Regions from separate parts of the Streptomyces sp. NPDC015242 genome, predicted to be linked through region 1. Evidence: riboswitches for the same ligand, from Rfam matches in the RefSeq annotation. Region 1 holds a riboswitch; the other holds the start of a gene.
What was found. Region 1 has a riboswitch for glycine ahead of gcvT (glycine cleavage system aminomethyltransferase GcvT). Riboswitches for the same ligand answer to the same signal wherever they lie in the genome.
Positions count from the first base shown of each region.

Region 1 (15,434 bases):
GCGCGCGGCGCGGAGGTCGTGGTGGTGACCATCCCCGTCAAGGCGGTCCCGGACCTGCCGTCCGGCCTGCTCGACGGGGCCGCCGAGGGCGTCGCGGTCATCGACACCGGCAACTACTACCCCCGCGAGCGCGACGGCCGGATCGCCGCGATCGAGGACGAGGGGCTGACCGAGAGCCGCTGGACGGAACGGCAGTTGGGCCACCCCGTCGTCAAGGCCTTCAACGGCACCTACGCCCAGGACATCCTGGACCGCCACCGCCCGGCCGGCGATCCCGGCCGCCTGGCCCTGCCGGTGGCCGGGGACGACGAGGCGGCCAAGCGGAAGGTGCGCGAGCTGATCGAGGAACTCGGCTTCGACACGGTCGACGCGGGCGGCCTCGACGACTCCTGGCGCCAGCAGCCCGGCACCCCGGTCTACGGCCTGCGCGGCGGGGTCCAGGAGGTCACGAAGGCCCTGTCGGAGGCGTCCCCGGAGCGCACGGCGGACTTCAGCGGCTAGCAGCCCGGCGCGTCAGGCGCCGGTGGCCCACTTCCGCAGCGCCGCCCTGCTCTCGAACGCGGCCACGTTCTTGTCCAGCGGGTCGTCGGTGTACTGGTGGAAACGCCACTTCGCCTTGATGCGGGGCTTTCCCGCGGAGACGTAGTCGGCTATCCACAGCCCGTCGCCGGCGTAGGAGGTCGTGTCCACGTTGAGCCAGAAGTTCCGGTTGCAGTAGAGCACCACACGGTTGTCCGGACGCAGTTCCTTCAGCTTCCGTATGAACCGGTCCTTCTCCGCGTTGCTGGCGTGGGTGCCGTCGCCGGTCGTCTCCCAGTCCACGGCGAGGATGTCGCCCGCCCGGTCCGGCGCCCTGCCGACGAAGTACTCCGCCTGGGCGGTGAGGTTGCCGGGCCACAGGAAGTGGTAGAAGCCGACGACCAGGCCGGCGTCCCGCGCCCGCTCGGTCTGGGCGGCCAGCTTGGGGTTCACGTAGGACCGCCCCTCCGTCGCCTTCACGAAGACGAAGGAGAGGCCGTCGGTGTCGTAGGAGGAGGACTGGTAGGCGCTCACGTCGATGCCGCGCAGCATGGGGGGCTCCCTGACGTGCCGGTGGGGGAGGGGGAGTTGGTGCCCACCACCATGGCACGGGCTGCCGCGGCCCGATGTGCAGATGTCAACTTCCGCCGGTCGCGGTCACGGAGCGTGCCGGGTCTTCGGTACGGGAGGTCTCCCCGTCGTCCAGGGAGACGTCCTTGGTCTCCTTGCCGAGCAGCAGCGCGACCAGCGTCAGCACGGCCATCGCCGAGAGGTAGACGCCGACCAGCCACGGCGAGCCGTCCCCGGCCTCCCACAGCGCCACGGCGATGAACGGGGCGACGGCCGCTCCCAGGATCGAGCTGACGTTGTACGAGATGCCCGAGCCGGTGTAGCGCACGCTGGTCGGGAACAGCTCGGGCAGCAGCGCGCCCATCGGGCCGAACGTCAGGCCCATCAGGGTGAAGCCGAGCACGAGCCACAGCAGCACGCCCCCGGTGCCCAGACCGATCAGCGGCTCCCAGACCAGTCCGAAGACCACGATCGCGGCGGTGATCCAGGTCAGCGTGGAGCGCCGCCCGTAGCGGTCGGCGAGCGGACCGGAGACCAGGGTGAAGGCGGCGAAGAACAGCACACCGAAGATCAGCATCAGGACGAAGGTGGTGTAGCCGTAGCCCAGTCCGGGCACGGCGGCGTCCTCCGCGGTGCGTCCGTAGCTCAGCGAGAACGTGGTCATCAGGTAGAAGAGCACGTAGGTCGCCAGCATGATGAAGGTGCCCAGGACCAGCTGCCTGCCGTGGCCGCGCACCACGGTGGCCAGCGGCAGCCGGCGCACCCCGCCCGAGGCGCGGGTCTTGGTGAACACCGCGGACTCGACGAGCCGGGAGCGCACCCACAGGCCGATGGCGACCATCACGGCGGAGAACAGGAACGGCACGCGCCAGCCCCAGTCGAGGAAGGCGTCCGAGGGCTGCGTGGGGTCGGCGCCGGCCGCGGAGGGCAGCAGCGCGCCCATGAGCAGGAACAGGCCGTTGCCGATGATGAAGCCCAGCGGGGCGCCCAGCTGCGGGAAGGTGCCGTACAGGGCGCGCTTGCCGCTGGGGGCGTTCTCGGTGGCGACCAGGGCGGCGCCGCTCCACTCGCCGCCGAGCGCGAAGCCCTGCGCGAGCCGCATCAGCACGAGCAGCGCGGTGGCCACCCAGCCGGCCTGGGCGTAGGTGGGCAGGACGCCGATGAGGAAGGTGGCGAGCCCCATGGTCAGCAGCGAGACGACGAGCGTCTTCTTGCGGCCGAGCCGGTCGCCGAGGTGCCCGAAGACGACGGCGCCGACCGGGCGGGCCACCATCGCGGCGCCGAAGACCGCGAACGACGACAGCAGCGCGGTGGTCGGGTCGCTGCTCGGGAAGAACAGCTGCGGGAAGACGAGCACCGCGGCGGTCGCGTAGATGTAGAAGTCGTAGAACTCGATCGTCGTGCCGATGAGGCTGGCGACGAGGACCCGGGAGCGGGGGTTGACGGGCGTCGGGGCGGAACCGGTGGCTGGTGCGGGCATCGCTCGGTCTTTCACGCGTGAAACATGGCTGCTGCAACGATGTCAGCCATCTTGTTTCGCGGTACAGCCTTCTCGCGATGTGAGACGCCTTCGCCGGCGCCGTCAGCACTCGATGATGTTCACCGCGAGACCGCCCCGGGCCGTCTCCTTGTACTTGACGGACATGTCCGCGCCGGTGTCCTTCATCGTCTTGATGACCTTGTCCAGGGACACCTTGTGCGAGCCGTCGCCCCGCATCGCCATACGGGCCGCCGTGACCGCCTTGACCGCCGCCATGCCGTTGCGCTCGATGCACGGGATCTGGACCAGACCGCCGACCGGGTCGCAGGTCAGGCCCAGGTTGTGTTCCATGCCGATCTCGGCCGCGTTCTCCACCTGCTCGGGCGAGCCGCCGAGGACCTCGGCGAGGGCGCCCGCGGCCATGGAGCAGGCCGAGCCGACCTCGCCCTGGCAGCCGACCTCGGCGCCGGAGATGGAGGCGTTCTCCTTGAACAGCATGCCGATCGCGCCCGCGGCGAGCAGGAAGCGGACCACGCCCTCCTCGTCGGCGCCGGGCACGAAGTTCATGTAGTAGTGCAGGACCGCCGGGATGATGCCGGCCGCGCCGTTGGTCGGGGCGGTGACGACCCGGCCCCCGGCGGCGTTCTCCTCGTTCACGGCCATCGCGTAGAGGGTGATCCACTCCATCGACAGGGCCAGCGGGTCGCCCTCGGAGCGGAGCTTGCGCGCGGTGTTGGCGGCCCGGCGGCGCACCTTCAGACCGCCCGGCAGGATGCCCTCGCGGGACATGCCGCGCGCCACGCACGCCTGCATGACCCGCCAGATCTCCAGCAGGCCCTCCCGGATCTCCTCCTCCGTGCGCCAGGCCCGCTCGTTCTCCAGCATCAGCGCCGAGATGGAAAGCCCCGTCTCCCGGGCCATGCGCAGCAGCTCGTCACCCGTGCGGAAGGGGTACTTCAGGACGGTGTCGTCGAGCTTGATGCGGTCGGCGCCGACCGCGTCCTCGTCCACGACGAACCCGCCGCCGACCGAGTAGTAGGTCTTGGTCAGCAGCTCCGCGCCCGAGGCGTCGTACGCCCACAGGGTCATGCCGTTGGCGTGGTACGGCAGGGCCTTGCGGCGGTGCAGGACCATGTCGTCGTCGAAGGAGAACGCGATCTCGTGCTCGCCGAGCAGGTTCAGCCTGCCGCCGGCCTTGATCTTCTCCACCCGCTCGTCGGCGGTCTCCACGTCCACCGTGCGCGGCGAGTCGCCCTCCAGGCCGAGCAGCACCGCCTTGGGCGTGCCGTGGCCGTGCCCGGTCGCGCCGAGCGAGCCGTACAGCTCCGCCCGGACCGAGGCGACGGACCCGAGCAGCTCCTCGTTGCGCAGCCGCCGGACGAACAGGCCGGCCGCGCGCATCGGGCCGACGGTGTGGGAGCTGGACGGGCCGATGCCGATCGAGAACAGGTCGAAGACCGAGATGGCCACGGGGGAACTCCTGACTACGGGGGTGGTGCCAAGGGGGTGGGCGCCGCGCCGCTTGTGGCGGCACGGCACCCGAAAGGTTTCTTCGCGGCCGTTGTCCGGCGCTACTTGTCCAGACCCGGGTACAGCGGGTGCCGGTCGGCCAGGGCCTTCACCCGGGCCTTGAGGGCCTCCGCGTCGTACGACGGCTTCAGCGCCTCGGCGATGACGTCCGCGACCTCGGCGAAGTCCTCCGCCTGGAATCCGCGGGTGGCCAGGGCCGGGGTGCCGATCCGCAGACCGGACGTCACCATCGGCGGACGCGGGTCGTTCGGGATCGCGTTGCGGTTGACGGTGATGCCCACCTCGTGAAGGCGGTCCTCGGCCTGCTGGCCGTCCAGCTCCGAGTGGCGCAGGTCGACCAGGACCAGGTGCACGTCGGTGCCGCCGGACAGGACGTCCACGCCCACGGCCCGGACGTCGTCCTTCACCAGACGCTCGGCCAGGATGCGGGCACCCTCCAGCGTACGGCGCTGGCGCTCCTTGAACTCCTCCGAGGCGGCGACCTTGAACGCGACGGCCTTGGCGGCGACCACGTGCTCCAGCGGACCGCCCTGCTGACCGGGGAAGACGGCGGAGTTGATCTTCTTGGCCAGTTCGGCCGTGGAGAGGATCACACCGCCGCGCGGGCCGCCGAGGGTCTTGTGGGTCGTGGTGGTGACCACGTGCGCGTGCGGCACCGGGTTGGGGTGCAGCCCGGCCGCGACCAGCCCGGCGAAGTGGGCCATGTCGACCATCAGGTACGCGCCGACCTCGTCCGCGATCCGGCGGAACTCGGCGAAGTCCAGCTGCCGCGGGTACGCCGACCAGCCGGCCACGATCAGCTTCGGCCGGGACTCCTTGGCGAGCCGCTCGACCTCGGCCATGTCGACCCGGCCGTCCTCGCCCACGTGGTAGGCGACGACGTCGTAGAGCTTGCCGGAGAAGTTGATCTTCATGCCGTGGGTCAGGTGACCGCCGTGGGCGAGGTTCAGACCCATGATGGTGTCGCCCGGCTTGAGCAGCGCGAACATCGCCGCCGCGTTGGCCTGGGCGCCGGAGTGCGGCTGCACGTTGGCGTGCTCGGCGCCGAACAGCTCCTTCACCCGGTCGATCGCGATCTGCTCGACCACGTCGACGTGCTCGCAGCCGCCGTAGTAGCGGCGGCCCGGGTAGCCCTCGGCGTACTTGTTGGTGAGGACCGAGCCCTGCGCCTCCATGACCGCCACCGGGGCGAAGTTCTCGGAGGCGATCATCTCCAGCGTGGACTGCTGGCGGTGCAGCTCGGCGTCGACCGCGGCGGCCACGGCCGGGTCGAGCTCGTGCAGGGGGGTGTTCAGGACGGACATACGGCTACGACTCCTCAGCCGGCGGAGAACGCGGTGTACTCGTCGGCGGAGAGCAGGTCGCCCGGCTCGTCCGTGACCCGGACCTTGAACAGCCAGCCGCCCTCGAAGGGGGCCGAGTTCACCAGGGACGGGTCGTTCACGACGTCCTCGTTGACCTCGGTGACCTCACCGGAGACCGGCGAGTACAGGTCGGACACCGACTTGGTCGACTCCAGCTCACCGCAGGTCTCTCCCGCGGACACCGTGTCCCCGACCTCGGGAAGCTGGACGAACACGACATCGCCGAGCGCGTTGGCCGCGTGCTCCGTGATGCCGACCGTCGACACGCCGTCCTCGGCGGCCGACAGCCACTCGTGCTCCTTGCTGTAGCGCAGCTGCTGGGGGTTGCTCATGGCCTGAATTCTCCTGTACGCGCGGGAGTGCTGGTGAAGGGACCGCTGGTGAGCGGGGTGGAGGTGCCCCGGGCGCTCGTGGCGCCCGTGGCCAGTGTCTACTTCTGCCGCTTGTAGAACGGCAGCGGCACGACCTCGTACGGCTCGTGACTGCCCCGGATGTCCACGCCCACGCCGGGCGTGCCGGGCGCGGCGTGCGCGGCGTCGACGTAGGCCATGGCGATCGGCTTGCCGAGGGTGGGGGAGGGGGCGCCGGAGGTGACCTCGCCGATCACCTCGCCGCCGGCGACGACGGCGTACCCGGCGCGCGGGACCCGGCGGCCCTCGGCGACCAGGCCGACCAGCACGCGCGGCGGGTTCTGCTCGGCCCGGGCGGCGGCCTCGCGCAGGGCCTCGCGGCCCACGAAGTCGCCCTCCTTCTCGAACTTCACCACGCGGCCGAGACCGGCGTCGAAGGGCGTCAGGGCGGTGGTCAGCTCGTGCCCGTACAGCGGCATGCCCGCCTCGAGGCGCAGCGTGTCGCGGCAGGACAGCCCGCACGGGACCAGGCCGGAGGCCTCGCCCGCCTTGGTCAGCGCCTGCCAGAGCTCGACGGCGTGCTCCGGCTTCACGAACAGCTCGAAGCCGTCCTCGCCGGTGTAGCCGGTGCGCGCGATCAGGGCCGGGACCCCGGCGACGGTGCCGGGCAGGCCGGCGTAGTACTTCAGCCCGTCGAGGTCGGCGTCCGTGAGGGACTTCAGGATGCCGGGGGACTCGGGACCCTGGACGGCGATCAGCGCGTAGGCGTCCCGGTCGTCGCGCACCTCGGCGTCGAAGCCGGCGGCCCGCTCGGTCAGCGCGTCCAGGACGACCTGGGCGTTGGAGGCGTTGGCGACGACCATGTACTCGGTCTCGCCCAGGCGGTAGACGATCAGGTCGTCGAGGATGCCGCCGTCGGCCCGGCAGATCATGGTGTAGCGGGCGCGGCCCGGCTTCACGCCGCCGATGTTGCCCACCAGGGCGTAGTCGAGGAGTGCGGCGGCCTGCGGGCCGGTGACGGTGATCTCACCCATGTGGGAGAGGTCGAAGAGCCCGGCCTTCGTGCGCACGGCGAGGTGCTCGTCGCGCTCGGAGCCGTAGCGCAGGGGCATGTCCCAGCCGGCGAAGTCGGTCATCGTCGCGCCGAGCGAGCGATGCAGGGCATCGAGCGCGGTGTGACGGAGTTCTCCTGTACTGCTCACGGTCGGTCGTCTCCCAGGGCAATGAGGGGCGAGGGCGTTCCTCCCCATCTGTCATCGGAACCTGAGAGGTTCGCCATGACCGCGCCGGTCCATGACTTGCACCTTGGGTGGGACCGCTGTGGCAGCGGCCCGCTTTTCAGATGTGCCTCGCCCGCGCGGTAACGGGGCCTGAGAGATTCAAGGGAGGGACTTGCTCCTTCGGCGCCCCAGCGTCAGCGGTGCTGGGAACTCTCCCGCGCGGATTCAAACGGCCGGTATGCAGTTGGCGCGCACATCATTGCACGCATCCTTCCGGCGCGGCAGGGGGACCTTTCCCAGGGGGTGCGCGCGTCCCGCGCACCGGACACGGTGACCTGTAGCAGCCCTGTTGCAGGAAGAGTACGGAAATGAGAGGCCTGCGGCATTACCTTCTTTTTACACTCGGCGGGGATGGGACTCCGTACCTGGCCCCAGGGGAGGACGATCACGGTGAACAGGACCAGGGCGTACGCCACGACCACGGGCATGGCGCTGCCCGAGCAGCCGGCCGCGCCGGCCCGGGCGGTGTGCGGCCCGGTGCCGGCGCCGGTCGTCCGCGATCTGCGCGACCGCGCCGGACGCGGCCCGCACGCGCTGCTGTTCGGCCCCCGGGACATCGTCGTGGTCACGGGGCTGCCCGGCAGCGGCAAGTCCACGCTCATGCGGCGTACCGTCCCGGGCCGGCGCGTCGACTCCCAGGACACCCGCGACCGCTGGGAGCGCCGCATGCCGGGCTTCCTGCCGTACGCGGTCTACCGCCCGCTCGTCCGTCTCGCCCACTACGCCGGGCTGCGCCGCGCGCTGCGCACGGGTGAGGGGATCGTGGTGCACGACTGCGGCACGCAGGCCTGGGTGCGCCGCTGGCTCGCCCGCGAGGCCCGCCGCCGGGGCGGCAGCATGCATCTGCTCCTCCTCGACGTCACGCCCGAACAGGCCCTGGCGGGCCAGCGCGACCGCGGCCGCGGCGTCTCGCGCTACGCGTTCGTACGCCACCGCGCGGCGACGGCCCGGCTGCTGCGCGCGGTGGAACAGGGCGACCTCCCCTCCGGCTGCGGCTCGGCCGTGCTCGCCGACCGCGCGGCGGCGAACGCGCTCCGCCGCATCGGCTTCACGGGGTGACGGGTGCTGCGTTGTGCGACGGGGTGGCGGTACGTGGCGTGACGACGGCCGGGCCGTGAGTCCGAGGCGACGGATGCGACGCAAGCGCCCCGTCCGGCCTGCCCGCAGGTGACTCCGGACTCCCTGCCCCCGCCGCCCGGGGCCCCCGACCCGGGGCCCGCTGACCCAAGCCCCGCCGACCCGGGCCCACCGACCCGGGGCCGGTGGGCGTCGCCTCCGCGGGTGGATCTCGTGCGCTTGCCCGGTTGCTGCGCCCGGGGCGGTGGGTTTCGAACCGGCAGGCCTGGGGCGGCGGGTTCGGGGGCGGCGGGCCTGGGCGGGCGGGCCCGAACCGGCGGGCGGGCCTCGCACCGGCAGGCCCGGGACGACAGGCCCAGGGTTGGCCGCCCCGGGTCGGCGGCCCAGGGTTGGCCGCCCCGGGTCGGCGGCCCAGGGTTGGCCGCCCCGGGTCGGCGGTCCCGGGTCGGCGGTCCCGGGGCGGCTGGCCCGGACGACGGGCCCGGATGACGGGCCTCAGAGCGGCGGGCCCACGCCGGTGGGCCAGGTCGCTGGCCCCGGCGCGGTGGGCCCCGGCGCGGTGGGCCCCGGGTCGGCGAGGTCAGGGGGCGTGGGCGCACTCGGCGGGCGAAGCCGACGGGCGGGGGCCCGCGGGGCGGGCGGTGTGCCGGCCGGTGCCGTCGACGCGGACAGCCGGGCGGTCAGCGGCCGGTCAGCCGCCGGTCAGCCGCCGGTCAGCCGCCGGTCGGCGGCCGGGCGGCGCCCTGCGTGTGCCGGCCGAGGGACCCCGTCGGCGGGCCGCGGGGACGGCGGCCGGCGCCCGAGCCGTGAGCGGTCCCTCCCGGCCCGGCCCCTTCCGGCCCCCGAGCCGTTAGCCTTTCAGCCTCAGCAGTGGTTCCAGGCAGGGGTTAGGCAGATGGACTTCCCGGCGGACTTCTCCGCGGACCTCCCGGCGCAGACGCAGACCCACCCGCACGGTGGCTGGCCCGGCAACGAGCTGGAGGAGGTGCTCTCGGCCGCCCTCGGCGCCGGACCCGCGGCCGGCGGGCGCATCGTCGAGGTGCTCGGCCGGAGCTTCGTCTGGGTCCCGCTCCCCAGCGGCGGCGGCCCGCACAGCGGCCCCCTCGACCTGCCGGCCGTCGAGATCGACGGCCAGGCGTACGTGCCGGTGTTCAGCTCCGAGGAGCAGTTCCGCCAGGTCGTCGGCGCACACATGTCGTACACCATCGCCCCCGCCGTGGAGTTCGCCCGCGGCCTGCCCCCGCACGCGGGGATCGTCGTCAACCCCGGCGGTGTGGTCGGCATACCCCTGCCGCCCCCCGCGGTCGCCGACCTGTGCCGGGCCGGCCGGACCCCGCTGGACGGCCCCGCGAGCGGCGGCCGGGTCCGCCTCTTCGAGCCCGACTGGCAGGACGACCCGGTGGACTTCCTGGCCGCCGCCTCCGCCGAGTTCGAGGCGACCGGCGTCGTGCTCACCGCCCGCCGCTGCCTCGCGGCGATCGAGACCGCCGACCCCGTGATGTTCGTCGGCGTCGAACTCTCCCAGTGGGAGGGGGACTTGAGGGCCCTTCCACTGGAGGCGCTGACCCGGGCCGTCACCAGGGCCCCGGCGCCCTGGCCCGTCAACCTGGTCCTCCTGGACGTGGCGCAGGACCCGGTGGGCGACTGGCTGAAGGACCGGGTCCGGCCCTTCTACCAGCGGTAGGACGGCCGCTCCGGGAACGCGGGCCGTGACACCGTGCACGCGGGCCGTGACACCGTGCGGCGCCACCACGTGGACGCGCCGCGCCGCGCGCGGACCCGCACGCGCCGGCGAGGTCAGGTCCCGAGTCGGTGGGCGGGCTTAAGCTAGGTCACGGTCGAGGCGTTGTACGAAGGGGCGGTAAAGGTGAGCGCGAGCGGCACGGCCGCGGCCGGACAGGTCGAGCACATGCTGCGCCAGGTCACGCCCGGGCGCTACGACGCCTACGAGGCACTCCTGCGCGCGCTCGCCACCCCGCACACCGGGCAGATCTGGATGCTCCTGTGGCAGGGCCAGGCCGGCTCCCCGGACGCCCAGTACGGAAGCATGGAGGTCGACGGCTACGGCTACGCCCCCTGCGTGACCTCCGCCCAGGAGCTGTCGGCCAGCGGCTGGAACCGCTCGTACGAGGTGGTCGACGGCCTCGACGTCGCCCGCGCCCTCTACCCCGACCGCTACGGCCTCTGGCTCAACCCGCACGCCCCCGGCGGCGGCGTCGGCATCCCCTGGCTGGACCTGCGCAGAATCGCCACGGGCCTGGACCGCCAGCCCGCCGGGCCGCTGCGGCTGTCCGAACCGGCCATCGAGGTCCCGCAGTTCTACGCCCTGCTCGCGCAGAACGCCCACCGCACCCCGGCCGTCCGCTCGCTGCGCCGGGCCTGGGTGCAGCCCGCGCTGGGCGCGCCGTACCTGGCCATCGGGCTGGACGTGTACGACACCTCGCCGCAGGCCGTGGACTCCGTGCGCGCGATGATGCAGCAGTCCCTCGGCGCCGTCCCGGACGGGCTCCCCGTCTCCACCGTCGCGATGTCCGACGAACACGACCCGGTCGCCATGTGGTTGCGGGCGAACGCCCGCCCGTTCTACGACCGCGAGGCCCACGCCACCGCCCCCGTCCAGGCCCCCGCGTCCGGCTACGGATACCCGCCCGCCCAGGGCCGGTTCTGAGCCGCCCGGAGTCCCCGCCGGCACTGGTTCGACGCCCTCCGGAAGGCGACATCAGCCGCACTCTTCGCGCGTAGATAAGGGTGAAAAAGGCGGCTATGTCCTAAAATGCCCCTAGCTCGACGCGTCCGACCCCTGTTACCCGTTGTCCGGATAACGGAACCCCCCAGACAGCATCACGTTTACGCATCCTTTCACCGCCAAGTCTGGCAACTGATCGCCAAAGCGTTGAAGACTCCCGGCAAGACGCGGGCCGGTCGGTCTCGTGTACGAGTCAAACAAAACCGCTACAGCGGCAGCCAGGGGCTAGGCGATCGCCGGCCCGAGAGGGGTCAATCGCACCGTGACCGCACCGATCGAGACCACCGGGGCGGAAGCCGGAGCACAGCCCGAGGCCGTGCTCTCCGGGGTCAAGAAGAGCCAGATCGAAGGGCGTTCGCTCACCCAGATCGCCTGGATGCGCTTCAAGCGGGACAAGGTGGCGATGGCGGGTGGCGTCATCGTCGTGCTGCTCGTGCTGATGGCGGTGTTCTCCAAGCCGATCCAGTGGATCTTCGGCCTCGATCCCAACAAGTTCAACCAGGACCTCATCGACCCCGCGCTGCTCGCTCCCAAGGGCGGCTGGGGCGGCATGAGTTGGGACCACCCGCTGGGCGTGGACCCGCAGTACGGCCGCGACATGCTCGCCCGCATCATCGACGGCTCCTGGGTCTCCCTGCTGGTCGCCGGCGGCGCCACGCTGCTGTCGGTGGTCATCGGAACCGTCCTCGGCGTGATCGCCGGGTACTACGGCGGCTGGGTGGACAGTGTCATCAGCCGGCTGATGGACACCTTCCTCGCCTTCCCGCTGCTGCTGTTCGCCATCTCGATCTCCGCCTCCGTGCAGGACGGGTTCTTCGGACTCGACGGCCTGTCGCTGCGCATCTGCGTGCTGATCTTCGTGATCGGCTTCTTCAGCTGGCCGTACATCGGCCGGATCGTCCGGGCGCAGACCATGACCCTGCGCAAGCGGGAGTTCATCGAGGCCGCCACGAGCCTCGGAGCCCGCGGCCCGTACGTCCTGTTCCGGGAGCTCCTCCCGAACCTCGTCGCGCCGATCCTCGTCTACTCGACGCTGATCATCCCGACGAACATCCTGTTCGAGGCCGCGCTGAGCTTCCTCGGCGTCGGTATCGCTCCGCCGCAGGCCTCCTGGGGCGGCATGCTCAGCAACGCTGTGGATCTCTACACGGCTGATCCGCAGTACATGTTCGTGCCCGGACTGGCGATCTTCATCACCGTCCTGGCCTTCAACCTGCTGGGTGACGGGCTGCGTGACGCCCTCGACCCTCGCAGCAAGTGATCCATCGAATGAGGGGGCTTCCTCAGGTGAAGACGAGAAGGGTGACCGCCGGCGTTGCGTCGGTCCTGGCACTGTCGCTGGGTGCTGCCGCGTGCGGCGGCGGCGGTGACGACAACGACGGGGGAGGCAGCGGCAAGAAGGACGCCGCGCTGAACTCGATCGTCAACGCGTCCGACAAGAAGGGAGGGACGGTCACGTACGAGCACTCGGACGTGCCGGACTCCCTCGACCCGGGCAACACGTACTACGGCTGGGTGCAGAACTTCTCCCGCCTCTACGGCCGGACGCTCACCACGTTCAAGCCGGCGGCGGGCAAGGAAGGCCTGGAGGTCGTGCCGGACCTCGCCGAGTCCCTCGGCAAGTCCAGCCCGGACGCCAAGACCTGGACGTACAAGCTGCGTGCGGGTGTGAAGTTCCAGGACGGCACCCCGGTGACGTCCAAGGACGTCAAGTACGCCATCGAGCGCTCCAACTTCGCGCCCGAGGCACTGTCCAACGGCCCGACGTACTTCAAGGCCTACCTCGAGGGCGGCGACAAGTACCAGGGCCCGTACAAGGACAAGTCGGCCGACGGCATCAAGTCCATCGAGACGCCGGACGACCGCACGATCGTCTTCAAGCTGAAGCAGCCCTTCGCTGACTTCGACTACCTGGCGACGTTCTCGCAGACGGCGCCCGTGCCGAAGGCGAAGGACACCGGCGCGAAGTACGTGCAGGCCATCCAGTCCACCGGCCCGTACCAGTTCCAGTCCTACGAGGAGGGCCGCGGCGCCACCCTCGTGCGCAACAAGAACTGGGACCCCAAGACGGACCCGATCCGCAAGGCCCTGCCGGACAAGATCTCGATCAAGTTCAAGGTCAACCAGGTGACGGTCGACAACGACCTGCTCTCCGACAAGATCACGGCTGACGCGGCGGGCACCGGTGTGGCCCCGCAGACCCAGCCGAAGGTGCTGCGCGGCAAGAACGCCGACCAGACGGACAGCTCCTACGCCGGCGCCACGCAGTACATCGCGCTGAACCTCAAGGTCGCGCCGTTCGACAACATCCACTGCCGCAAGGCCGTGCAGTGGGGCCTCGACAAGCAGTCGGTGCTCGACGCCATGGGCGGCGCGCCGAAGGGCGACGTGGCGACCACGCTGCTGCCCCCGTCGGTCAACGGCTACACCAAGTTCGACGCCTACCCGACCGAGGGTCACAAGGGCGACGTGGCCAAGGCCAAGGCGGAGCTGAAGGCGTGCGGCAAGCCGAACGGCTTCAACACGATCCTCACGGCCCGCTCGGACCGTCCCGCCGAGGTCGCGCAGGCCACGGCCGTCCAGGCGTCGCTGAAGAAGATCGGCATCAACGTCGAGATCAAGCAGTTCCCGGCCGGTAAGTACTTCTCCAACTTCGCCGGTGTCCCGAGCTACGTCCACGAGAACAAGCTCGGCATGCTCTCGATGGCGTGGGGCGCCGACTGGCCGACCGGCTACGGCTTCCTCGACCAGATCGTCAACGGTGCGGCCATCAAGCCCTCGGGCGGCAACAACCTGATGGAGCTGGACGACCCGAAGATCAACAAGGCCCTGACGGACGCGATCGCCAACACCGACGACGCGGCCCGCACCAAGGCCTGGGGCGACATCGACAAGATGGTGCTCGACAACGCCTCGGTCGTCCCGGTGATCTACCGCAAGAACCTGCTGCTCCGGCCGCAGTCCGCGACCAACGTCACGGTCACGCAGGCCTACCTCGGCATGTACGACTACCTGCTGATGAGCTCCTCGAAGTAACCAGCAGGCCGGAACCTTTCGAAAGGCAGGTGAAGGCACCGGGTGGCCGCGGCGGACGATCCCGCCGCGGCCACCCGGGGCCGTACAGCTGTGGCTGCGTACATCCTCCGACGCGTCATGGGCGCGGTGCTGTTGCTGCTGGTGGTCAGCGCAGTCACCTTCGCCATCTTCTTCCTGGTGCCCCGCCTCGGGGGCCAGACGGCCGATCAGTTGGCCACCCAGTACGTCGGCAAGGACGCGAACCCCGAGTCCGTCGCCGCGATCAAGAAGAACCTGGGACTGGATCAGCCCGTCTACGAGCAGTTCTGGAACTTCCTCAAGGGCCTCGTGGCGGGTGCCGACTACCGGTTCGGTCCCGAGGCGACGCACTGCAGCGCACCCTGCTTCGGGTACTCCTTCAAGAGCCACATCGAAGTCTGGCCGCAGCTGGAGCAGCGGATCCCGGTCTCCTTCTCGCTGGCCGTCGGTGCCGCGGTGATCTGGGTCGTCTCCGGTGTGACCATCGGTGTCATCTCCGCCCTGCGCAAGGGCAGGCCCATCGACCGCGTCTCCATGTTCATCGCGCTCGCCGGCGTCTCGCTGCCGATCTTCTTCACCGGCCAGGTGCTCAACGCGCTCTTCGTCTACGAGATCCCCATCTGGGACAGCATCGAGTACGTCCCGTTCACCGAGAACCCCGCCGACTGGGCCTGGCACCTGATGCTGCCCTGGATCAGCCTCGCCTTCCTCTTCTCCGCGCTGTACGCCCGGCTCACCCGGGCGGGCATGCTGGAGACGATGAGCGAGGACTACATCCGCACGGCCAGGGCCAAGGGCCTGAAGGAGACCACGGTCGTCACCAAGCACGGCCTGCGCTCCGCGCTCACCCCGATCGTCACCATCTTCGGCATGGACTTCGGCACGCTCGTCGGCACCGCGGTGCTCACCGAGACCGTGTTCTCCCTCCAGGGCATCGGTGCCTACTCGGTCCAGGCCATCAAGGACAACGACCTGCCCATCGTGATGGGCGTGACCCTGGTCGCCGCGTTCTTCATCGTCTTCTGCAACTTGATCGTCGACCTGGTGTACGCCGCCATCGACCCCCGGGTGAGGTACTCGTGAGCAAGCTCGACAAAGCCGCGCTCGGCGAACCGGACACCACCGCCCCGTCCGTCCCGGACGACGTGTTCCTGTCCGTCCGTGACCTGCGCATCCACTTCGACACCGACGACGGCCTGGTCAAGTCGGTCGACGGTGTCAGCTTCGACGTGCGCAAGGGCAAGACCCTGGGCATCGTGGGCGAGTCCGGCTCCGGCAAGTCCGTCACCTCGCTCGGCGTGATGGGCCTGCACCGCTCGGCGCGCGCCCACGTCTCCGGCGAGGTCTGGCTGGACGGCCAGGAGCTGATCGCGGCCGACCCCGACGAGGTGCGGCGGCTGCGCGGCCGGAAGATGGCCATGATCTTCCAGGACCCGCTGTCCGCGATGCACCCGTACTACACGG
Region 1 covers NZ_JBIBUF010000002.1:270,428-285,861, reverse strand. Annotated here, with positions in the region: gene ACF07N_RS06740 (NADPH-dependent F420 reductase) at 1-501, shown strand, start outside; gene ACF07N_RS06735 (glycoside hydrolase family 25 protein) at 514-1,071, opposite strand; gene ACF07N_RS06730 (MFS transporter) at 1,157-2,569, opposite strand; gene ACF07N_RS06725 (L-serine ammonia-lyase) at 2,672-4,039, opposite strand; gene glyA (serine hydroxymethyltransferase) at 4,141-5,403, opposite strand; gene gcvH (glycine cleavage system protein GcvH) at 5,418-5,795, opposite strand; gene gcvT (glycine cleavage system aminomethyltransferase GcvT) at 5,894-7,063, opposite strand; glycine riboswitch at 7,162-7,261, opposite strand; gene ACF07N_RS06705 (AAA family ATPase) at 7,484-8,152, shown strand; gene ACF07N_RS06700 (enhanced serine sensitivity protein SseB) at 9,066-9,854, shown strand; gene ACF07N_RS06695 (enhanced serine sensitivity protein SseB C-terminal domain-containing protein) at 10,038-10,838, shown strand; gene ACF07N_RS06690 (ABC transporter permease) at 11,179-12,177, shown strand; gene ACF07N_RS06685 (ABC transporter substrate-binding protein) at 12,186-13,952, shown strand; gene ACF07N_RS06680 (ABC transporter permease) at 14,043-15,053, shown strand; gene ACF07N_RS06675 (ABC transporter ATP-binding protein) at 15,050-15,434, shown strand, end outside.

Region 2 (15,434 bases), on a different contig from region 1:
CCGGCACCCGCGGCACAGGCGGAGCCCGGGCCGCGGCTGACCGGCCGGCAGCGCCTGGTGCAGGGGTTGTGGCCGCCGCGGGTCACGCGAGCCCAACTGATCGTCGCCCTGCTGCTGTTCGGACTCGGCTTCGGCCTGGCCGTGCAGGTGGCGTCTAACAGTGACGGCGACAGCGCCCTGCGCGGGGCGCGGCAGGAGGATCTGGTGCGCATCCTCGATGAACTGGATGACCGCACTCAGCGTCTTGAGGACGAGAAGCAGGGTCTCGAGAAGCAGCGGGACGAGCTGGAGAACAGCTCGGACCAGGCCGAGGAGGCCCGGAAGCAGACGATCGAGAAGGAACGGCAACTCGGCATCCTCGCGGGCACGGTGGCCGCGCAGGGGCCCGGCATCACCATGACCATCGGAGACACGAAGGGGACGGTCGAGGCGGACATGCTGCTCGACGCGATCCAGGAGCTGCGGGCGGCGGGTGCCGAGGCGATCCAGGTGAACGGCGTACGTGTGGTCGCCGGCACCTATCTCGCGGATTCCGGCAGGGGTGTGAGCGTGGACGGGAACAAGATCAACGCGCCCTATCGTTTCAAGGTCATCGGCAAACCGCAGGACCTCGAGCCGGCGCTGAACATCCCCGGAGGCGTGGTGCAGACTCTCGAGAAGGAACAGGCCACCGTGACCGTCGAGCGGTCGACCAAGATCGTCGTTGACGCCTTGCGAGCGGCGAAGCGGCCTGACTACGCTCGGTCGTCCTCGCAGTGAACCGGGGGTGCATGGGCGACGTCCGGCGAGGGCATGAGGTTGCGGGGGGTCGGCGCACCGATTGGGTGGTGCGTGGTGGAAACTGTCTGGTGCAGACGGACGTTGTCAGGATGTCCGGGTCGGCCAGAGTGTTCAGTCAGGGTTCGTCCTGCCCCACGGGCGGGTCTGTTTCGGTCAAGGGGAATCGCCCGTGAAGTTGTTTGCGAAGTTGTTCGGCAAGAGCGCGCGAGAAGGCAGCGACAACGCCACCGCTCGTCATCGCGCACAGCCTGACGCGGAAGGCCAGCGGCCGCTCTTCCGCGACCAGGTCGCTGGTCCGGGTGGTGACGTTTCCGGAGGTCAGGGCGCGCCGTCGGTTGACCCTGCGCAGTCCGGCGGCATAGGTTTCGGCCAACCGTCAGCCTCGGGTGCGGGTGGAGGATTCTCCGGCTCGTACGCGTCCCACGCTCCCGGTGAGCAGCCGCGGCAGGAGGATCCGATGTCGGCCCTGGTGTGTACGAGGTGCGGTAACCGCAACGCGGAGAACAGCCGCTTCTGCTCCAACTGCGGCGCGCCCCTGCGGGCCGGCGCGGCACCGGAGCGTCCGTCCGAGACGACGTCGACGATCTCCATCTCCGGTCTCGAGGCCTACGACAGTGAGAGCACCGGCCAGACGCCGATGCCGACGCTGTCCCCCGAGGCGCAGGCGGCCGTCGACGCGCTGCCGCTCGGCTCCGCGCTCCTGGTGGTGCGCCGCGGGCCGAACTCGGGCAGCCGCTTCCTGCTCGACGGGGATCTGACCACGGCGGGCCGGCACCCGCAGAGCGACATCTTCCTCGACGACGTGACGGTCTCCCGCCGGCACGTGGAGTTCCGGCGTGGTCAGGACGGCTCGTTCACGGTGGCCGACGTGGGCAGTCTGAACGGCACGTACGTGAACCGCGAGCGGATCGACCAGGTCGCGCTGAACAACGGCGACGAGGTCCAGATCGGCAAGTACCGGCTGGTCTTCTACGCGAGCCAGCGGGCCTACTGACCCGGGCTCGTCCGGAAGGCCCAGCGAAGGCCCGTCCGTCAGGGAAGGTCCATGCTTCGAACACCGAGCGGCGGTGCCGGACACGGCGCCGCCGCCACGGACAGTGGGCTGATGAGCATCGGCACGGTGCTGAACGTGCTGCGTGACGAGTTCCCGGAAGTCACCATCTCCAAGATCCGTTTCCTGGAGGCGGAGGGGCTCATCGAGCCGCAGCGGACCCCCTCGGGGTATCGCAAGTTCAGTGCCCACGACGTCGAGCGTCTCGGGCACGTCCTGAGGATGCAGCGGGACCACTACCTGCCCCTGAAGGTCATCCGCGAGCATCTGGAGGCCATGGAGCGCGGTGAGGCCGTCCCGCTGCCCCTGGTGGGCCGGCAGCGCGACGGCGAACCCCTGCCTGAGGCTCCCGAGGCGCCTGAGGGGCCCACGGCGGCACGGATCGGGCGTGCGGAGCTGCTCGCCGCCGCCGGCATCGACGAGCGCGAGCTCGGGGAGTGGGAGTCGTACGGGCTGCTCACTCCACTGGAGGACGGGGTGTACGGCGCCGAGGCGGTCACGGTGGCCTCGCTCGTCGTCGAGCTCGGGCGGTTCGGGATCGAGCCACGGCACCTGAGGGCGATGAAGGCGGCCGCCGATCGCGAGGCCGGGCTGGTCGACCAGGTGGTGGCCCCGCTCAGGCGGCACCGGAACCCGCAGACCAGGGCGCATGCCGAGGCGCGTGCGAAGGAGCTGGCGGCGCTCACGGTGCGGCTGCACGCCGCTCTGGTGCGGACGGCGCTCGGGGTGCGGCCGCCCTGACGGGGGGACCGTGCGGGGGCCGGATCGGGCGCCCGATCCGGGCCCGACTACCCAAACATCCCGAGCACGGCCTAGGGTTGCTGTGTGAACGAGCTCGATGTCGTAGGTGTCCGGGTCGAAATGCCCTCCAACCAACCGATCGTGCTGCTGCGTGAAGTGGGAGGCGACCGCTACCTTCCCATCTGGATCGGACCGGGGGAGGCGACGGCGATCGCCTTCGCCCAGCAGGGCATGGCTCCCGCGCGGCCGCTGACCCACGACCTGTTCAAGGACGTGCTGGAGGCCGTCGGCCAGGAGCTCACGGAAGTGCGCATCACGGACCTGCGTGAGGGCGTCTTCTACGCGGAGCTGGTCTTCGCCAGTGGCGTCGAGGTGAGTGCCCGCCCGTCCGACGCCATAGCGCTCGCGCTGCGCACCGGGACGCCGATCTACGGCAGTGACACGGTGCTCGACGACGCCGGTATCGCGATCCCGGACGAGCAGGAGGACGAGGTGGAGAAGTTCCGCGAGTTCCTCGACCAGATCTCCCCGGAGGACTTCGGCACCAGCAGCCAGTGAGCCCGCGGCTCCGCTGAAATCGCCCGCATGTGCCGCCGGCGAGTGAGAGCGTCACACGGCCCTCACCGAGCTCATTCGGCTAGCCTTTCCCCGCGGTGGGGCACGGGAAACCACTCTTAGGGTGATTATCACTCGGCGTGGCGAGTGTGGCGATCGTTGACGCACCCCTGGTGACTGCCTACCGTCGAGAAGGCAGGTCAAGGACGGAGGTCGGCGTGAGAAGCAGCGGCGACGGTACGGCTGGGGGCGGCCCCGAGCGCAGTCTCAGGGCGAGCGGTCCGTACCCTCCCCCCGGCTCACGGCTCCGCGCCAGCGGGGGATGTTCCCAGCCCGGTGACGCGGCCGATCACGCTCCGCAGCGGCCGACGGCCGTGCCGAGCAGCGGAGGGACGACGTCCATGGCGTCCGAGCAGATCGGCTACCGCGGTCCGACGGCCTGTGCGGCCGCCGGTATCACCTACCGGCAACTCGACTACTGGGCCCGCACAGGCCTCGTCGAGCCGAGCGTTCGGCCCGCCTACGGGTCGGGGACGCAGCGGCTGTACAGCTTCCGGGACGTGGTCGTCCTGAAGATCGTCAAGCGGTTCCTCGACACCGGGGTGTCCCTGCAGAACATCCGCACGGCCGTGCAGCATCTCAGGGAGCGCGGGTTCCGTGATCTGGAGCGGATGACCCTGATGAGCGATGGTGCCACGGTCTACGAGTGCACCTCGCCGGACGAGGTCCACGCCCTGCTCCAAGGCGGGCAGGGGGTATTCGGGATCGCCGTGGGCGTGGTGTGGCGGGACGTCGAGAGCGCGCTGTCCCAGCTGCACGGGGAGCGCGTCGACACGGGCGAGACGCTGGTCGGACCCAACCCGGCGGACGAGCTGGCGAGGCGGCGGAACCGGGCTGTCTGAGCCCTCCCGGGGACGCCTGCGCCGTCGGGCGAAGCAGGCGGGACGTTTCCGCGCTCCTGGTTGTCAGTGGCATGGGGGAGCATCGGAGATGTGAGAACCGCGCCCACGATCCTGCATCTGGACATGGATGCCTTCTTTGCCTCGGTGGAGCAGGCGTCCAAGCCGAGTCTGCGCGGGAAGGCCGTGGTCGTGGGCGGTCTCGGGCCCCGGGGCGTGGTGGCCACGGCGTCGTACGAGGCGCGGGTCTTCGGGGTGCACTCGGCGATGCCCATGGGGCAGGCCAGGCGGCTCGCGCCGAACGCCGCGTACCTCGTGCCGCGGTTCGGGCTCTACAAGGCGATCAGCGAGCGCGTCATGGAGCTCCTGCGGGCGCTGTCGCCGCTCGTGGAGCCGCTGAGCCTGGACGAGGCGTTCGTGGACCTGGAGGCCGGGGGAGTGGCCTGGGACGAGAGCTCCGCGCGGCTGGTGGGTACTCAGCTGCGCGCCGACATCCGCGCGGCGACCGGGCTCACGGGGTCGGTCGGGCTCGCCGCGTCGAAGATGCTCGCGAAGATCGGCTCGGAGCAGGCCAAGCCCGACGGGCTGGTGGTGATCGAGCCGGGGACCGAGCGGGCGTTGCTGGCGCCGATGCCGGTGCGGACGCTGCCGGGGGTCGGGCCGGCGACGGGCGACCATCTGCGGCGGGCCGGGATCACCACGGTCGGGGAGATCGTCGAGGCGGGCGAGGACGAACTGGTCCGGCTGCTGGGCAAGGCGCACGGGCACGGGCTGTACGCGATGGCCCTGGCGCGGGACGACCGGCCCGTGGTGGCCGAGCGGGAGGCGAAGTCCGTGTCCGTGGAGGACACGTACGACGTGGACATCCACGACCGGGTGCGGGTCGGTCTCGAGGTGCAGCGGCTGGCCGACCGGTGCGTGCGGCGGCTGCGCGGGGCGGGTCTGTCCGGGCGGACGATCGTGCTCAAGGTGCGGCGGTACGACTTCTCCACGCTCACCCGGTCCGAGACGCTGCGGGGCCCGACGGACGACCCCGGGGTGATCGGGGAGGCGGCGGCCAGGCTGCTGGACTCGGTGGACACCACGGGCGGGGTGCGGCTGCTCGGGGTGGGCGTCAGCGGACTCGCCGACTACACCCAGGAGGACCTGTTCGCGCAGGCCGCGGGGGAGCGGGCGGGGGTGGCTCCGGGGCCGGTGGAGGAGCTCGCGGTGGCTCGGGCCGAGGAGCAGCCGCCGCCGGCCGAGCGGCGCTGGCCCGCGGGGCACGACGTGCGGCACGCCGAGTTCGGGCACGGGTGGGTGCAGGGCAGCGGGCTGGGGCGGGTCACGGTCCGGTTCGAGACGCCGGGTTCGCCGCCCGGGCGGGTGCGGACGTTCCGGGTCGACGACCCCGCGCTGGAGCCGGCGGAGCCGCTGCCGCTGGTGTTACGAAGACCCGGGCAGGCCGGGGACGGGGCGGCAGGCCCGGTCGGGGCGCCGTCGGGGGCCGCGCCGGGCTAGGCGTGTCCGGACGGGTTGCGCCTGCCCGTGCGTCGCCGTGCGTTCCCCGGTGACTTCCGCGTGGGGCGGTGTCAGGTCGTCTGCTCGTCCGAGCCCGCCAGTCTGCCGAACTCGTGGTCCGGGAGCGGGGGCGGGGCGGCGATGTCCAGGCCGTAGTGGTGGTACAGCTGGAGTTCCTGCTCGGGGGAGAGGTGGCGGCCCACGCCGAAGTCGGGGGCGTCCTTGATCAGGGCGCGTTCGAACGGGACGTGGAGGGCGCCGTCGATCAGCTCGCTGGGCTCCAGGGGGACGAAGGCGTCCCTGCTGAAGAGGCCGGTCCGTATGGCAGCCCACTCCGGCTCGCCGGTGGCGTCGTCGAGGTAGACCTCGTCGATGGTGCCGATCCTGGTTCCGTTGCGGTCGAATGCCTTGCGGCCGATCAGGTTGCGCGGATCGATGTCGGTACGCACGGGACCTCCACAGGCTCGCAACACATCCGTAAGCACTACAAAACGGCACAATCGAGGAGGCGGCCACTCGAAGGTTCGTGCGTTGACCTCGCTGGTACTCTGGCAACGGCTGCTGACCCCGTGCGGGAGAGTCCTCCGGACACCATCGGAGGCGCCGAAGGAGCAAATCCTCCCCGGAATCTCTCAGGCACACGTACCGCACGGACGAGGTCACTCTGGAAAGCAGAGCGGGTGTCGACGGCTTCCGCTCTCACCGACGGTGAAAGCCGGGACCCTTCGGGCGATCCGGTGAAGCTCTCAGGTTGAGATGACAGAGGGGGAGGCCGTCCGGGTACCCGCGCCGTGGTGCCCCTCGAAGGTCGTGTCAGACCAGGAGGCCTCCGCCCATGACCGCCCATCGCATTCCGCTCTCCGCACTCGAAGAGGCAGTGCCCTTCGAGCAGCGCCACATCGGTCCCGACCACGAGGCCCGGGCCAAGATGCTCGCGCAGGTCGGCTACGGCTCGCTGGACGAGCTCACCGCCGCCGCGGTCCCGGCCGTCATCAAGAGCGCCGAGGCCCTCGACCTGCCCGGTGCGCGCAGCGAGGCCGAGGTGCTCGCCGAGCTGCGCTCGCTCGCCGACCGCAACCAGGTCCTCGGCTCCATGATCGGGCTCGGCTACTACGGCACGTTCACCCCGCCGGTCATCCTGCGCAACGTCATGGAGAACCCGGCCTGGTACACCGCCTACACGCCGTACCAGCCGGAGATCTCGCAGGGGCGGCTGGAGGCGCTGCTGAACTTCCAGACCATGGTCGCCGACCTCACCGGGCTGCCGACCTCCGGGGCCTCCCTGCTCGACGAGGGCACCGCGGCCGCCGAGGCCATGGCGCTGTCGCGGCGGATGGGCAAGAACAAGAAGGGCCTGTTCCTGGTCGACGCGGACGCGCTGCCGCAGACCATCGCCGTGATCCAGACCCGGGCGGAGCCGACCGGCGTCGAGGTCGTCGTCGCCGACCTCTCCGGCGGCATCCCGGCCGACGTCGCCGAGCGCGAGATCAACGGCGTGCTGATCCAGTACCCGGGCGCCTCCGGTGCCGTGCGGGACATCAAGCCGGTCATCGACCGGGCCCACGAACTCGGCGCGGTCGTCACCGTCGCCGCCGACCTGCTCGCGCTGACGCTGCTGAAGTCGCCCGGCGAGCTCGGCGCTGACATCGCGGTCGGCACGACCCAGCGCTTCGGCGTGCCGATGGGCTTCGGCGGACCGCACGCCGGCTACATGGCGGTCAAGGAGAAGATGGCGCGCAGCCTGCCCGGGCGGCTCGTCGGCGTTTCCGTGGACGCCGACGGGAACAAGGCCTACCGGCTGGCGCTGCAGACGCGTGAGCAGCACATCCGCCGCGAGAAGGCGACCAGCAACATCTGCACCGCGCAGGTGCTGCTCGCCGTGATGGCCGGCATGTACGCCGTCTACCACGGTCCGGACGGCCTGCAGGGCATCGCGCGGCGCACCCACCGGTACGCCACCGTCCTCGCCGCGGGGCTCGCGAACGGCGGCGTCGAGGTCGTGCACGGCTCGTTCTTCGACACCGTGACCGCGCGTGTCGCGGGCCGGGCCGCCGAGGTCGTGGCCGCCGCCCGGGACAACGGCGTCAACCTGCGTCTCGTCGACGCCGACCACGTCTCGATCGCCTGCGACGAGACCACCACCCGGGCCCAGGTGCGGGCCGTATGGGCCGCCTTCGGTGTCGAGGGCGTCATCGAGGCCCTGGACGCCGCCACGGAGGACGGGCTTCCGGACGCGCTGCTGCGCACCGACGACTACCTGACGCACCCGGTCTTCCACCAGCACCGTTCCGAGACGGCCATGCTGCGCTACCTGCGCCGGCTGGCCGACCGGGACTACGCGCTCGACCGCGGCATGATCCCGCTGGGCTCCTGCACCATGAAGCTCAACGCGACCACCGAGATGGAGCCGGTGACCTGGCCCGAGTTCGGGCAGCTGCACCCCTTCGCGCCCGCCGAGCAGGCCCAGGGCTACCTCACGCTCATCCACGAGCTGGAGGACCGCCTCGCCGAGGTCACCGGGTACGACAAGGTCTCCCTCCAGCCGAACGCCGGGTCCCAGGGCGAGCTGGCCGGTCTGCTCGCGGTGCGCGGGTACCACCGGGCCAACGGCGACGAGCAGCGGACCGTGTGCCTGATCCCGTCGTCCGCGCACGGCACCAACGCCGCGAGCGCGGTGATGGCGGGCATGAAGGTCGTCGTCGTGAAGACCGCCGAGGACGGCGAGATCGACGTCGAGGACCTGCGCGCCAAGATCGAGCAGCACCGCGACGAGCTGGCCGTGCTGATGATCACCTACCCGTCCACGCACGGCGTGTTCGAGGAGCACGTCGCCGACATCTGCGCCCAGGTGCACGAGGCCGGCGGACAGGTCTACGTCGACGGCGCCAACCTCAACGCGCTGGTCGGGCTCGCCAAGCCGGGTCACTTCGGCGGCGACGTCTCGCACCTGAACCTGCACAAGACCTTCTGCATCCCGCACGGCGGCGGCGGTCCCGGCGTCGGCCCGGTGGCCGTGCGCGAGCACCTCGCGCCCTACCTGCCCAACCACCCGCTGCAGCCCGAGGCCGGCCCGGAGACGGGCGTCGGGCCCATCTCGGCGGCGCCCTGGGGCTCGGCCGGCATCCTGCCCATCTCGTGGGCGTACGTCCGGCTCATGGGCGGCGAGGGGCTGAAGCGGGCCACGCAGGTGGCGGTGCTCAGCGCCAACTACGTGGCCAAGCGGCTGGAGCCGCACTACCCGGTGCTCTACACGGGCCCCGGCGGGCTCGTCGCGCACGAGTGCATCATCGACCTGCGGCCGCTGACCAAGGCGACCGGCGTGAGCGTCGACGACGTCGCCAAGCGGCTCATCGACTACGGCTTCCACGCGCCGACGATGTCGTTCCCGGTGGCCGGGACGCTGATGATCGAGCCAACCGAGTCGGAGGACCTGGCCGAACTGGACCGGTTCTGCGACGCGATGATCGCCATCCGGGCGGAGATCGAGAAGGTCGGGTCCGGTGAGTGGCCCGCCGAGGACAACCCGCTGCGCAGCGCGCCGCACACCGCCGGCGCGCTCGCCGGGGAGTGGGAGCACGCCTACAGCCGCGAGGAGGCGGTCTTCCCGGGCGGGGTCTCGGTCGCCGACAAGTACTGGCCGCCGGTGCGCCGTATCGACCAGGCCTTCGGTGACCGGAACCTGGTCTGTTCCTGCCCGCCGCTGGACGCCTACGAAGACTGATCCGGCGGTCCGGCCGACCGAAGGGGCTCCGCTTTGCGGGGCCCCTTTCGCATGGCCGGGAAGGAAACGCCTGGTGAGAGACCCGGGACGGTATCGGTCGTCCGGGCTGCCGGTCGTGGGTCCGCAAGGTGATCCACGGCTCCGTAAAGTTCGCCTCACCTCCCGAATGTTTCGGTCTAGTCCTGTCCACCCCGGGTCAGGAAAAGATTCACCGTGTACAAGGGGTTGCCACCGTTTACCCGCTGTCTCTAGGGTGCGGCATCAACGCAGCTTTCTGGATCTCATTCGAAACTTTCGAGGAGCGCATGATGGGCGACCCGGCACTGTCCCGCCGCAGCTTCCTGGCGGCCTCCGCCGCGGCCGGCCTGGGGACGACGGCACTGACCGCATGCGGCGGGGACTCGGACGGGGGGTCGTCCGGGACGACCACGATCGAATGGTGGAACATCTCCACCACCGAACCCACCAAGAGCGTCTGGGCCGCCCTGGCCCGCAAGTTCGAGGCACAGAACCCCAAGGTCAAAGTCAAGATCGTTCAGTTGGAGAACGACGCCTACAAGTCGAAGATGACAGCCCTGACCTCCTCCGGGAAGCTGCCTGACATCTTCCACACGTGGGGCGGCGGGGTCCTGCGGCAGCAGGTCGACGCCGGGCTCGTCGAGGACCTCACCGACCGCACCAAGCCCTGGGGAGACGCCCTCCTGCCGGTCGCCCGGGAGCCGTACCTGATCGACGACAAGGCGTACGGCATTCCCTTCGACATCGGCATGATCGGCTTCTGGTACAACAAGGCGCACTTCGAGAAGGCCGGCATCGGCGAGCCCCCGACGACCTGGAGCGGCTTCCTGGACGCCGTGCGCAAGCTCAAGGCTGCCCGGATCACCCCCCTCGCCCTGGCCGGCAAGGAGAAGTGGCCCGGCATGTACTACTGGGCCTACCTGGCGATGCGCACCGCAGGTGCCGAAGCGCTGCAGAAGGCCTACGAGGACAAGGACTTCACCGGCGAGCCCTTCGTCGAGGCGGGCGAGCACCTGCAGGAGCTCGTCGGCCTCCAGCCGTTCCAGAAGGGCTTCCTCGGGGCCGCCTACTCCAGCCCCACCGGCCAGGCCGCCAGCGTCGGCAACGGCAAGGCGGCCATGGAGCTCATGGGCCAGTGGGCGCCCGTGGTCCAGGCCGACGCCGGCAAGGGCCTCGGCAAGGACCTCGGCTTCTTCCCGTTCCCCGCGATCGAGGGCGGCCGGGGCGCCATCACCGAGGTGTTCGGCGGGGGCGGCGGGCACGCGCTGCGCCGGGGCGCCCCTCAGGCGGCCGTCGACTTCCTGAAGTTCTTCGCGTCCGAGGCCACCGACCGGGAGCTGGTGAAGAAGACCGGGGTCCTGCCCGTGGTCCCGGCGGCCGAGAGCGCCATCGCCGACCCCAACATCAAGGCCGTGCAGGCCGAGCTGAAGAAGGCGACCGGCTTCCAGCTCTACCTCGACCAGGCGTACGCGCCGGCCGTCGGCCAGGAGGTCAACGACAGCGTCGCCGCGCTCATATCGGGCTCCAAGTCGCCCGGGCAGGTCGCGCAGTCGGTCACGAAGACCGCGAAGGAAGAGCAGTAGCCGGCGATGACGTCCACGTTCCTGCCGGACGAGCGGACCGGCTCCGACACCGGTCCGCCGCCCCCGGCCGCCGACCGCGCCCGGGGCCGGTCCCGGCGACGCGCCCTGAACTGGCTGACCGCCACCGGCTTCCAGCTGCCCGCCCTGGTGCTGTTCATCGGGCTCGTGCTGCTGCCGATGCTGTTCGCCCTGTACGCCGCCTTCTTCCGGTGGGGCGGCTTCGGCATGCCCTCCGACTACGTCGGCGGCGAGAACTTCACCCGGCTGTTCGAGGACGACGTGTTCCTCGGCGACCTGTGGCGCTGCCTGGTGCTGGTGGTGCTGTCGCTGGCCCTGCAGCTGCCGTTCGCGCTCGCCATGGCCGTGCTGCTCAACCAGCGCATGCGCGGCCGGGCGGTCTACCGGATGCTGTTCTTCGCCCCCTACGTCCTGTCCGAGGCGATCACCGGGATCCTGTTCGGCATGATCTTCGCCCCGGACGACGGCTTCGCCGACCAGGTCCTCGGGCGGATCGGGCTGGAGGGTGTGGGCGGGGAGTGGTTCGCCGATCCGTCCACGGTCATGGCGACCCTGTTCCTGGTCATGATGTGGAAGTACTTCGGCTTCCACATGATGCTCTACCTGGCCGGGCTCCAGGCCGTGCCCAAGGAGCTCACCGAGGCGGCGCTGATCGACGGGGCGGGTCCCTGGCAGCGGTTCCGCAACGTCACCCTGCCGTTGCTGGCACCCACCCTGCGCATCAGCGTCTTCCTGTCGGTCATCGGGTCGATCCAGCTCTTCGACCTGGTGTGGGTCACCACCGCGGGCGGCCCCGACCACCACTCCGAGACGATGGCCGTGACCATGTTCCAGTACGGCTTCAAGCGCTACCAGGTCGGCTACGCCAGCGCGATCAGCGTCGTCATGTTCGCCATCAGCCTCGTCTTCGCCCTCGCCTACCAGCGGTTCGTGCTGCGGCGCGACCTCGAAGGAGCCACCACCACCATGCGGGGTGACGGAAAGTGACGGTGAGTCGCAAGTCCCGCGGGGGCGGGAAGCTGTGGAGCCTGCACCTCGTCCTGGTCGTCGTCGGCGCGGTCATGGCCGTGCCCCTGCTCTACGCCGCGCTGTCCGGGTTCAAGTCGACGGACGAACTGTCCCGCAACCCGGTCGGGCTGCCCGAGTCGTGGGTGACGTCCAACTACACGGGCATCCTCGCCTCGGGCGACTTCTGGCGGCTGATCGGCAACAGCACGCTGATCGCCGTCGGGACGACCGTCCTCGTGGTCGCCGTCTCGGCGCTGTCGGCCTTCTCCTTCGCGCGGTTCGCCTTCCGCGGCCGGGAGCTGCTGTTCACGCTGTTCACCATGGGGCTGATGTTCCCGTTCGCGGTCGCCGCGCTGCCGTTGTTCCTGCTGCTGCGGTCCCTGGGACTGCTGGACAACCCGCTCGGGGTGATCCTGCCGCAGGCGGCCTTCGGACTGCCGATGACCATCATCATCCTGCGCGGCTTCTTCCGGCAGATCCCCGGCGAGCTGGAGGAGGCGGCCACGCTCGACGGGTGCAGTCCCCTCGGCTTCTTCTGGCGGGTGCTGCTGCCCATGGCGCGGCCCGCTCTCGGCACCGTCTCGGTGCTCGCCGTCGTCACCAGCTGGAACAACTTCTTCCTGCCGCTGCTGGTGTTCACCGACGCGACGTGGTGGACGCTGCCGATCGGCGTCCAGCAGTTCCAGGGGCAGTACTCGGCGGACTACGCCAAGGTCTTCGCCTACCTGGTCCTGGCCATGGTCCCGGCCCTCGCCTTCTACTCGGTCGCCGAGCGCCAGCTCGTCGGCGGCCTCACCGCCGGCGCCACGAAGGGCTGACCAGCGCCGCGGACGTACGGCTCTGCCCACCCAACCGTCGTGAGGAGTCGCACCACATGCGCAAGAACCGTCTCAGACTCGCCGGTGCCGCCGCCGCGTTCCTGGTCGCGGCCGGGCTCGCGGCCGGCTCGCCCGCCCGGGCCGACGACCGGCAGGCCGGTGACCGGCAGCCCACCCTGGCCGAACTGGCCCAGCGGCACGGCCGGTACTTCGGCAGCGCCACCGACAACCCCGAGCTGACCGACCAGCCGTACACGGCCCTGCTCGGCAGCGAGTTCGACCAGATCACCCCCGGCAACGGCATGAAGTGGTACGCGACCGAGCCCCAGCAGGGCGTGTTCGACTTCTCCCAGGGCGACGAGATCGTGAACCTCGCGCGTGCCAACCGGCAGAAGGTGCGCGGCCACACCCTGGTCTGGCACAGCCAGCTGCCCGGCTGGCTCACCGAGCGGGAGTGGACGGCCCCGGAGCTGAGGGCCGTGCTGAAGAAGCACATCCAGACGGAGGTACGGCACTACCGGGGCAAGGTCTTCGCCTGGGACGTCGTGAACGAGGCGTTCAACGAGGACGGGACCTACCGCGAGTCGGTGTTCTACAAGACCCTCGGCCCCGGCTACATCGCCGACGCCCTGCGCTGGGCGCACGAGGCCGATCCCCGCGTGAAGCTGTACCTCAACGACTACAACATCGAGGGGATAGGCCCCAAGAGCGACGCCTACTACCGGCTGGCCAAGGAGCTGAAGGCACAGCGCGTCCCGCTGCACGGCATCGGCTTCCAGGCCCATCTGGCCCTCCAGTACGGCTATCCCACGACCCTGGAGGACAACCTGCGCCGCTTCTCCCGGCTCGGCCTCGACACCACGCTCACCGAGGTCGACGTGCGGATGCAGCTGCCGGCGACCGAGGAGAAGCTGGCGGAGCAGGCCGAGTGGTACCGGGACCTGACCGAGGCGTGCCTCGCGGTACGCCGGTGCGTCGGAATCACCCTCTGGGACTACACGGACAAGTACTCGTGGATCCCGGCGTTCTTCCCGGGTGAGGGCGCGGCCCTGCCGTGGGACGAGGAGCTGCGCCCGAAGCCGGCGTACTTCGCGCTGCGGGAGGCGCTCGGGGGGAGGTAGCCGGGCCACGCGGGTCCGGCAGCCGGGTGCCCCTCGGGTACGCGGTCGCCGGTCCGTGCCGTACGAACGGACGGTCGCGCCCGCCGGGGCGGCGGCGTGATCACCGGAGCACGGCCGGGACGTGACGGGGGACGGCCGGGGGCGTGACCGGGCTGGGGTGAGTCCGCCGGGAGGGGGGCGGGCGCACCCGGCCCGGTCGTGCTCCGTGTGGCGTCGTTCCGGGGCGGTGCGATGCGATGCGGTGCGATGCGATGCGATGCGGTGCGGTGAACCGACGGCCCGGTCCGGCCGGGCCGGTCAGCGCCGTGCCGCCGGTGGGGCCGTGCTGGATCTGATGACCAGGTGCGTGCCCAGCTCCACCCGGGGCGGGTCCGGGTGTTCGTCGTGGGTGAGGCGCAGCACCGTGCGGGCGGCCAGTTTGCCCATGTCGGTGAGGGGCTGGTGGATCGTCGTCAGGGGCGGGGACGACCAGCGGACCTCCGGGAGGTCGTCGAAACCGACCACGCTCATGTCCTGCGGCACCCGCAGCCCTCGCCGGCGCAGCGCCTCGAAGGCGCCCAGGGCCATCCGGTCGCCTGCCGCGAACACCGCGGTCGGCGGCTCGGGCAGGTCGAGCAGGAGGTTGCAGGCGGCGAAGCCGGACTCGGGGCGGAAGTCGCCGGGGGCGACGAGGGAGCTGTCGGGCGGCACGCCGGCGCCCTCCAGTGCCGCGCGGTAGCCGTCCAGCCGGGCCCGGGAGCACAGCAGTCGCGGCGGGCCGGCGATCAGCCCGATCCGGCGGTGCCCGAGGGACAGCAGATGCTCGGTGGCCGCCAGGCCTCCGGACCAGTTCGCCGCGCCGATGGTGGGCACGTCCAGGGCCGGGGAGCCCGCCGGGTCGACGACGACCAGCGGCACGCCGAGGATCCGCAGTTCCTCGTGGAGCGTGGGTTCCAGGGCCGAGGTGACGAGGACGACGCCGTCGGAGGCCCGCGCCCGCAGGTTGCGCATCCACTCGCGGGCGTCCCCCGACCGTCCGTGGAGGGCGGAGACCACCGTGCCCACCCCGGCCGCGTGCGCGACCTCCTCCACCCCGCGGATGATCTCCACGGCCCAGGGGCTGTCGAGGGTGTTGAAGACCAGGTCGATCAGGCCGGCCCGGACGCCCGGGGCCGCCGGGCGCTTGCGGTAGCCGTGGCGGCGCAGCAGGTCCTCGACGCGGGCCCGGGTCTGCGGTGAGACGTCGGAGCGGCCGTTGACGACCCGGGACACGGTCGGCACGGACACGCCCGCCCGCCGGGCGATCTCCGTGATCGTGACTCTGCCCCCGGCGTCCGCCTCGCGTGCCGGCACTGCCCCCACCTCCGTCGACGTGACCGCGCGAACTGCCAGGAGTCTTCCGGACAGTGGGCGGTCGTGGGAAGCCACCCGGCCTGGGACAGGGGTGTCACCGCCGATGACCGAGGGTGACCGGCCCCGGACACGCGTCGGGGCCGGTGCGCAGCGTCTCCTGCGGCCGGCCCCTCATGTCCACGGGCGGGCTCGTCCCGCCCCGGCTGCCCTCAGGCCGCCGTCACCACCTGGCTGCCCGCCGACGGGCGGTGCGGGGCGATGATCCTGCCGTCCGGCAGGAGCTCACCGG
Region 2 covers NZ_JBIBUF010000001.1:5,125-20,558, forward strand. Annotated here, with positions in the region: gene ACF07N_RS00030 (DUF881 domain-containing protein) at 1-759, shown strand, start outside; gene ACF07N_RS00035 (FHA domain-containing protein) at 821-1,774, shown strand; gene ACF07N_RS00040 (MerR family transcriptional regulator) at 1,826-2,572, shown strand; gene ACF07N_RS00045 (bifunctional nuclease family protein) at 2,657-3,130, shown strand; gene ACF07N_RS00050 (MerR family transcriptional regulator) at 3,346-4,029, shown strand; partial or broken gene ACF07N_RS00055 (DNA polymerase IV) at 4,120-5,682, shown strand; gene ACF07N_RS00060 (PRC-barrel domain-containing protein) at 5,598-5,975, opposite strand; glycine riboswitch at 6,089-6,184, shown strand; gene gcvP (aminomethyl-transferring glycine dehydrogenase) at 6,362-9,247, shown strand; gene ACF07N_RS00070 (extracellular solute-binding protein) at 9,556-10,848, shown strand; gene ACF07N_RS00075 (carbohydrate ABC transporter permease) at 10,855-11,853, shown strand; gene ACF07N_RS00080 (carbohydrate ABC transporter permease) at 11,928-12,692, shown strand; gene ACF07N_RS00085 (endo-1,4-beta-xylanase) at 12,749-13,813, shown strand; gene ACF07N_RS00090 (LacI family DNA-binding transcriptional regulator) at 14,111-15,145, opposite strand; gene ACF07N_RS00095 (DUF5999 family protein) at 15,355-15,434, opposite strand, start outside.
Region 2: it holds a riboswitch for glycine, as region 1 does, so the genes downstream of both, gcvP (aminomethyl-transferring glycine dehydrogenase) here and gcvT (glycine cleavage system aminomethyltransferase GcvT) in region 1, are expected to answer to the same signal.